DNA from 2 places in the Deinococcus misasensis DSM 22328 genome. Region 2 is predicted to be linked to the other one. Evidence: riboswitches for the same ligand, from Rfam matches in the RefSeq annotation. Region 2 holds a riboswitch; the other holds the start of a gene.
The links. Region 2 has a riboswitch for cobalamin ahead of Q371_RS23920 (ABC transporter substrate-binding protein). Riboswitches for the same ligand answer to the same signal wherever they lie in the genome.
Positions count from the first base shown of each region.

Region 1: linked by a shared signal. The riboswitch ahead of Q371_RS03590 (cobyrinic acid a,c-diamide synthase CobB) and the one ahead of Q371_RS23920 (ABC transporter substrate-binding protein) in region 2 are both predicted to bind cobalamin.

Region 1 covers NZ_JQKG01000003.1:88,645-92,052, reverse strand. Annotated here, with positions in the region: gene Q371_RS25240 (sensor domain-containing diguanylate cyclase) at 1-78, shown strand, start outside; gene Q371_RS03590 (cobyrinic acid a,c-diamide synthase CobB) at 75-1,427, opposite strand; adenosylcobalamin-variant (AdoCbl-variant) riboswitch at 1,498-1,584, opposite strand; gene Q371_RS03580 (response regulator transcription factor) at 1,771-2,427, shown strand; gene Q371_RS03575 (LacI family DNA-binding transcriptional regulator) at 2,606-3,408, shown strand, end outside.
Region 2 covers NZ_KN050781.1:117,563-120,970, forward strand. Annotated here, with positions in the region: gene Q371_RS23910 (DUF2270 domain-containing protein) at 1-273, shown strand, start outside; gene Q371_RS26310 (CAP domain-containing protein) at 376-1,368, opposite strand; adenosylcobalamin-variant (AdoCbl-variant) riboswitch at 1,494-1,584, shown strand; gene Q371_RS23920 (ABC transporter substrate-binding protein) at 1,686-2,546, shown strand; gene Q371_RS23925 (FecCD family ABC transporter permease) at 2,550-3,408, shown strand, end outside.

The DNA.
Region 1 (3,408 bases), on a different contig from region 2:
ACCACTCTGCTGCAACGGGCAGACCGTTTGATGTATCAGGTGAAGCAAAGTGGCAAAAACCACTTCCTGCTTGGTTAAGGCACCAGATGGGAATCCAGAGCTTGTCCTTCCAGCAGGTTTTGCATAAAATGCCGGGCCAGAACAGGAAACCCTGCGTAATGCAAATGCACGTAACTGGCCAGCACGTTGCCTCTGGCGTAGCCCTCTGGGCCAGCATCGGTCTGATAAGCCGGATGGGTGGGGCTTTCCTTCAGGCGTGAAAAATGAAACTCATGCCCGCGAACTTGCGTTCCAGCCACACCCAGAGGGGTGTCCTGCAAGAAGGTCACTTCACGGTAACCCAGAGCCAACTGGGGGGTCATTTCGGTGTGGTGGGGCACCACTTTGCACATCTCGAAGACCTCTCCCTCAAGGGTGGTGAGGGTCTCTGACAGGTACATCAGACCACCGCACTCTCCGATCACAGGCTTTCCTGAAAGGGCAAATGCCCAGATGCTTTCCCGCATGCTCTGGTTTTCGCTGAGTTCACGGGCATGCACTTCTGGGTATCCTCCACCCAGCAGCAAACCGTCACACTCTGGAACCCCGGCATCCCTGAGCGGAGAAAAAGGCAGCAACGTGGCCCCGAGGTCCTCCAGCACATCCAGCGCATCCTGATAATAGAAACGAAACGCCTCATCCATGGCAATGCCCAGTTTCACTTTGCCCAGAGGTAAGGTTGCTGCAGCACTGGATGGCAAAGCAGGTGCACTTTGGGCCACCTCCAGCAAGCCCTCCAAATCGAGGGTGCTGAAAGCTTCCTGGAGGGCGTGCTCTGGCAGGGCATGGTGTTCTGCCCCCAGCAACCCGAGGTGCCTTGAAGGCAACGCCAGACTGGGGCGGTTCACCACAAATCCAAAACTTCGGATGCCCACCTGCTGCAAGGCCATTTCACACAGCTCAGCATGTTTGGCCGATCCGACCCGGTTCAGGATCACCCCAGCGACCTCCAGATCTGCCGTAAAGTTTTTGAGGCCCAGAGCCACTGCTGCAATGGTGCGTGCGGTTCCTGAAGCGTCCAGCACGAGCACCACTGGAGCCTTCAGCATCCGTGCCAGGTCTGCTGTGGAGTGTTCATCGGAAAGGGGGCTTTTGCCGTCAAAAAGGCCCATCACCCCCTCCAGAACATTGATGTCGGCATGCTGTGAACCGCGCTCAAACAGGGCATGCAAGCGCTCTGGAGGCAGAAGGTAACTGTCCAGATTTCGGGCATTCACCCCTGCAGCCCGGCCCAGATGGGTGGGATCCAGATAATCCGGCCCGAGCTTGAAGGGTTGCACCTGCAAACCCATGTGCTTGAACCCTGCACACACGGCACTGGCCACCGTGGTTTTTCCAGCATTGGAGTGGGGTGCTGCCAGCACCAGACGGGGAATGTCTCGGGTCATGTTTTCCTTGAAAGCAATCTGGGTTGAATTGGTGCAGGCAGTGTCCTGCACGCCCGAATCGCGAGGCAAAAGTCAGGCAGGCATTCGGACTTCCTGTGAAGGTTACCGTTGCGCGTCAGTCCCGGAATTTCACCGGTGTTCCCCTGCAATGCTGACCGAAGCCATCATACCTGTCCAGAGCAATCCAACACCCCAGATGCTGAGAGCACTGTCAAGCCTGAACGAAACAGAGGTTCTGTCTGAGGTAAAAACCGTCAAAAAGCCCACAAAACTGGGTGATTCCCTGATCTCTTGCTGGGCAAACCCCTGCTGAATTGACTCATGCAAATCCGTACAGTGAGGCATGCAGCAGATTCTGGTGGTCCATGCCGGATCGGAAATTCGCCAGCCATTTACAGAATTGCTTTCTGCGATGGGGTTTGATGTGCTCCATTGCCCACAAACCCACAAAGCCCTGCAACACCTCAAAACGGTGAAGCTGGTGGTGCTCGGGCCTGCCCTGACCTCCACCGATGCCCTTGGGTTCGCCCAGAGGGTCCGGGAACATCACCTGACCCTGCCCATTCTGTGGCTCAGCAGCACTTTGCACCGCAACCTGCGCATTGCTGCCCTGCAAAACGGAATCGATGAAGTCATGCCACTGCCTTTTGACGAGCAGGAAATGGTTTTGCGCATTCGTGCGTTGCTGCGCCACCACCAGAACAGCGATGTGCTGTCCAGAGGTCCTTTCCAGTTGGACCTCTCTGAACGCACGGTGTTTCATCAGGGCAAACAGGTGGAAACCACCCCTCTGGAGTTCAAATTGCTCCTCACTCTGGCTGCACATCCCGGTCAGGTGCATTCCAGAGACCACCTGATGGAAACCGTCTGGCAGGGCCATTGTTCAGACGTGCGGAATGTGGACATCAAAATTGCCGACTTGCGCAAGAAGCTGCAGGATGCAGGCTGGATTCAAACGGTGTGGGGACAAGGGTACCGTTTCAAGCCAGAAACCGCCTGAACCTGCCATCTGAAAATCCTAGACGTGCCTGCTTTTTTATACCGGGTCCAACCTCTCAGGTTGGACGTTTTTCAGTGCATGCCCACAAACAAGGGGTACAATCATGGAAAAATGATTCCATTCGCATCTCCCATGAAAGGAACAAACATGCGCTCTTCACACATCGAGGTGCCCGAGCATGGCTGAAAACGTCACTGTGGAAATGGTGGCCCGTGAAGCCGGGGTGTCCACCGCCACCGTTTCACGGATCATCAATGGCACCGGTAAAGTCAGTGCCCGCCGTCGCAAACTGGTGCAGGACGCCATCGAGAAGCTGGGCTACCGCCCAAATCTGGTGGCCCAATCTCTGGCCAGAGGGCAATCCATGAATGTGGGGGTCCTGACGCAGGACGTGTCCTCACCGTTTTTTGGCATGATTCACAAAGGGATTGAGCAGGGTTTTGAAGACTCTGGCTACCATCCCATTTTTGTTTCCGAGGAGTGGCGCAACACTGCAGACCATGCCCCCATGGAGGTTTTGCTGTCCAGACGCGTGGACGCTTTGATTGTGCTGGGAGGGTTCATCGAAGAGGAGACCCTGCTCAAAGTCAACCAGAGCACCCCCATTGTGTTGGTGGGCCGTGACATTGAGGGTCTGGAAAAACAGTGCTTGCAGGTGAACAACGTGCTGGGCGGTTACATGGCCACCCGTCATCTGATTGAACTCGGTCACCGCAACATTGCCTGTTTGACCGGACCAGAGACCCACATGGATGCTGTGGACCGCCTGAGCGGATACATGCAGGCCCTTGAGGAAGCTGGACTTCCTCTGCAACGCAATCTGGTCGAAGATGGTCAGTTCAGCGAGGAGGGCGGCATGCGGGCCATTCGCACACTGATGCGACGCAAAGAGCGTTTCACTGCAGTCTTTGCTTCCAACGACCAGTCAGCCATTGGTGCCCAGTTGGCTTTGCAGCAGGAGGGCTTGAAGATTCCGCAGGA
Region 2 (3,408 bases):
CCCATGAGCCCGATGCGCCGCATTGACGCCATGGGCTGGAGGTTGCGCCGAAATTACCTCTGGCTGTATGCAGGCATCCTGATCGTGTGGATCACCAAAGTGGACACCGGACGCCTCAAAGGCGAAAAGTACGCTTTCAGTGAGTACCTGGAGCTGTACCACGTCGGCAACATCCATGGCTGGATCATTGTGTTGATGGTGGTCCTGTTCTATCTGGTCCTGATCAACATGGCCGTGTACGCCAGCAAATACTACCCTCTGGAATCCGACTGAACAGACTTCATGCTGTTTGGACCAAGGTGTGGACTTGAGCAGAGCCCATTCTGCCCTGCCTTCTTGCTGTGAACTGTCCTCTGGGAACTGTGAACTTCCTGCTCACTCACCTTCAAACGGGGTTCCAAAGACCTGCGTCCAGTAGTGCTTGAAGGTTTTGTCTCCAGAGTTCACGTAGGCCACCCCGAGTTCTGCAAAATCCCCCATGATGTTGACGCAGTGCCCGTGGCTGTGGGCCCATGCATCCACCACCTCTTCCGGGGTTTTCTGGCCTCTGGCGATGTTTTCTCCAACCGCCTGTGCGTTGAAGCCTGCCGCAATGGCACGGTCCATGGGCTGCGAGTTGTCTCTGGGGGATTTGTGGTCAAAGTACTGGTTGGCCGCCATGCCCACCGACTGGGCCAGAGCAGCCCGGTCCAGAGAGGCATTCTTGCGCAGCAAGGATTTGGGGGTGCCCGTAAAATCCTGTGTGTCGCAGTTCCAGCCTTTGACCCTCAGGTCGTTGGTGAGGACCAGCACAGCAGCCTCAAACGCCGAACTGCTGGTGTAATTCCCGAGCTTGAATTCACTGGACACGCTGTACCGGCCTTTGCTGCCTTCAATGCTGAACTGGACTTTCTCTTTGCTGTTTTTGCCACTGGATTTCAGGAAGATGCGCTCTCCCTGCACCGCATTGCCATTGACCACCCATTTGGCCACAGGGTTGGGTTTGTAAATGCGGCTGGCATTCACCAGTTCTGCGGTGTTGTCGAGGGCAAACAGCACCACAAATCCCGCTTTTTCCTGTTCCCCATCGATTTTGACGTTCAACTCCATGCGACTGGCTTTCTTGCCCGGAATCTCAATTTTGACGCTGGCTTTGTAGCTGCCGGGTTTGTAGTAGGTGTGTCTGGGGCTGGTGTCTGTGCTGGAGGTTCCATCTCCAAAATCCCAGGTGAAACGGCTTCCCTCTGGGAGGGCTTGATCCGCTTGCAGGGCAAACTGAACCACCGCTGGAGCACGGCTGGCCCCGATGGTCTGGTAAGAAACATTGATTTGCAGGGCAAAGCCGATGGAACTCAGGGCCAGAAGCAGGGTCAGGGCAGTCCGTTTCATGTTGTTTCACTTCAGTTTACGCTCATTTTCCTTACCCGTTGATGAAAAGCTCGGGTGGTGTCGAATCAAAAACAGTCAAGTCCGTTCTTGATTTCTGCCCCTCAAGAGCGTAGGCTGAGACACGGTTGCGAAAGCAACCCGGGGGAACGCCGGTGAAAATCCGGGACTGTCGCGCAACGGTAACCTGTCACAGGAAGTCCGAATACCCGAATGCAAGCACCTCTCGCGGAGAAGGGGGCTTTGCGCAAAACCCTGTTTTGCCAAAGACGCCCGCCATGCATGGCGGTTTTTTGATCCCGAGAAGAACAGGAGTTCAAGTGAAACGTTTTGTTTTCAGTGCCATGTTGCTGCTGGGCAGTGCCTTTGCCACCCAGTATCCCCTCACCATCAAAGACGATCTGGGCAACACCGTGGTCATCAAAAAAGAGCCCATGCGGATCATCAGCATGCTGCCCAGCAACACCGAAACCCTCTGCGCTCTGGGGGCCTGTGACCGCCTGATTGGGCGCGACGATTACAGCAACTTTCCCAAAAGCGTGGAGAAAGTGCAGGCTTTCGGTGGCCTTTACAACCCCAACGTGGAAGGCATGATTGCCGCCAAACCCGATCTGGTGATTGCCAGCAAATACGGCAAGCTTTCCGAGCGCCTCCAGCAAGCCGGAATTCCCGTGATTGCCGTCAACCCTGAGACCTATCAGGACATCTTCAGAAAGACCACCCTGCTCGGGAAGGTGCTGAACAAGGAAAGCCAAGCCAAAGCCCTGAACATCAAGGTGCAGGCCGAAGTCAAAAAGTACGAGATTCTGGCGAAAACCGTCAAAACCCCCAAAGTGTACTTCGAGATTGACCCCACCCCTTACTCCATTGGTCCCAACTCTTTCATGGGTGTGATCCTGACCAAAGCCGGGGCACAAAACATCATTCCTGCGGAACTCGGGGATTTCCCGAAAATCAGCCCGGAACTGGTCATCGAGAAAAACCCTCAGGTGATGCTGGGCCTCAGCCTTGCAGATGCCCAGAAACGTCCCGGTTGGAGCAGCATCGATGCGGTCAAGAACAAAAAAGTCATCGAGATCCCCTGGGAACTCAATGAAATGCTGGGCCGTCCCGGTCCACGCATCGGTGAGGCCCTCAAGGGTCTGGTCAAACTCCTTCACCCCGAGCTGGCCAAGAAGTAAGCCATGCAACGCTCCCTGCCCCTCAAACGGCGCGTGTATCCCACCCTGACGTTCACGGTGGGCGCACTGGTGCTGTGTGTGGTGCTGGCGGTCAGTCTGGGCAGCATCAACATTCCGGTCCTCACCACCCTGAGTGCCCTCTTCAAAGGGATCACCGGGCAGGCCAGAGACGGTCTGGAAGTGATCGTGTGGGATGTGCGTTTCCCGAGGGTCCTGATGGGGATGCTGGTCGGTGGGTGCCTCGCCATGAGTGGGGCCACCTATCAGGGGCTGTTCCGCAACCCTCTGGCCGATCCTTACCTGATGGGGGTGGCTTCTGGCGCTTCGCTGGGGGCCACCATCGGTCTGGTGATGGGTGTGCCGAATGCATGGTTGCCTGCGCTGGCTCTGGGGTCTTCCCTCCTGAGTGTGGCCCTGATCCTGACTTTGTCTGCGCAGGGCAAGGTACTGAAAACCACCAACCTGATCCTGACCGGCGTGGTGGTGGGAAGCCTCAGCACGGCCATCAGCACCTACCTGATGCTGAACCACAAAGACGATGTGCGGCAGGTGTTCTTCTGGACGCTGGGCAATCTGGCTTTCGCAAGCTGGCAAAACATCCAGACGATGCTCCCTTACCTGTTGCTGGGTGGCCTGTTCTTGCAAAGTCTGGCCCGCCCCTTGAACACCTTGCAACTGGGTGAACCCACTGCTTACAGTCTCGGGGTTCCGGTGGACCGCCTGAAGTGGTTGTTGATCGTTGCCAGCAGTCTGGTGACCGCGGTGGCCGTCAGTTACGTGGGCATCATCGGGTTTGTGGGCCTGATTGCGCCCCACATCATGCGGAGGTTGGTGGGATCCCACTATCCGGTTTTGATTCCCA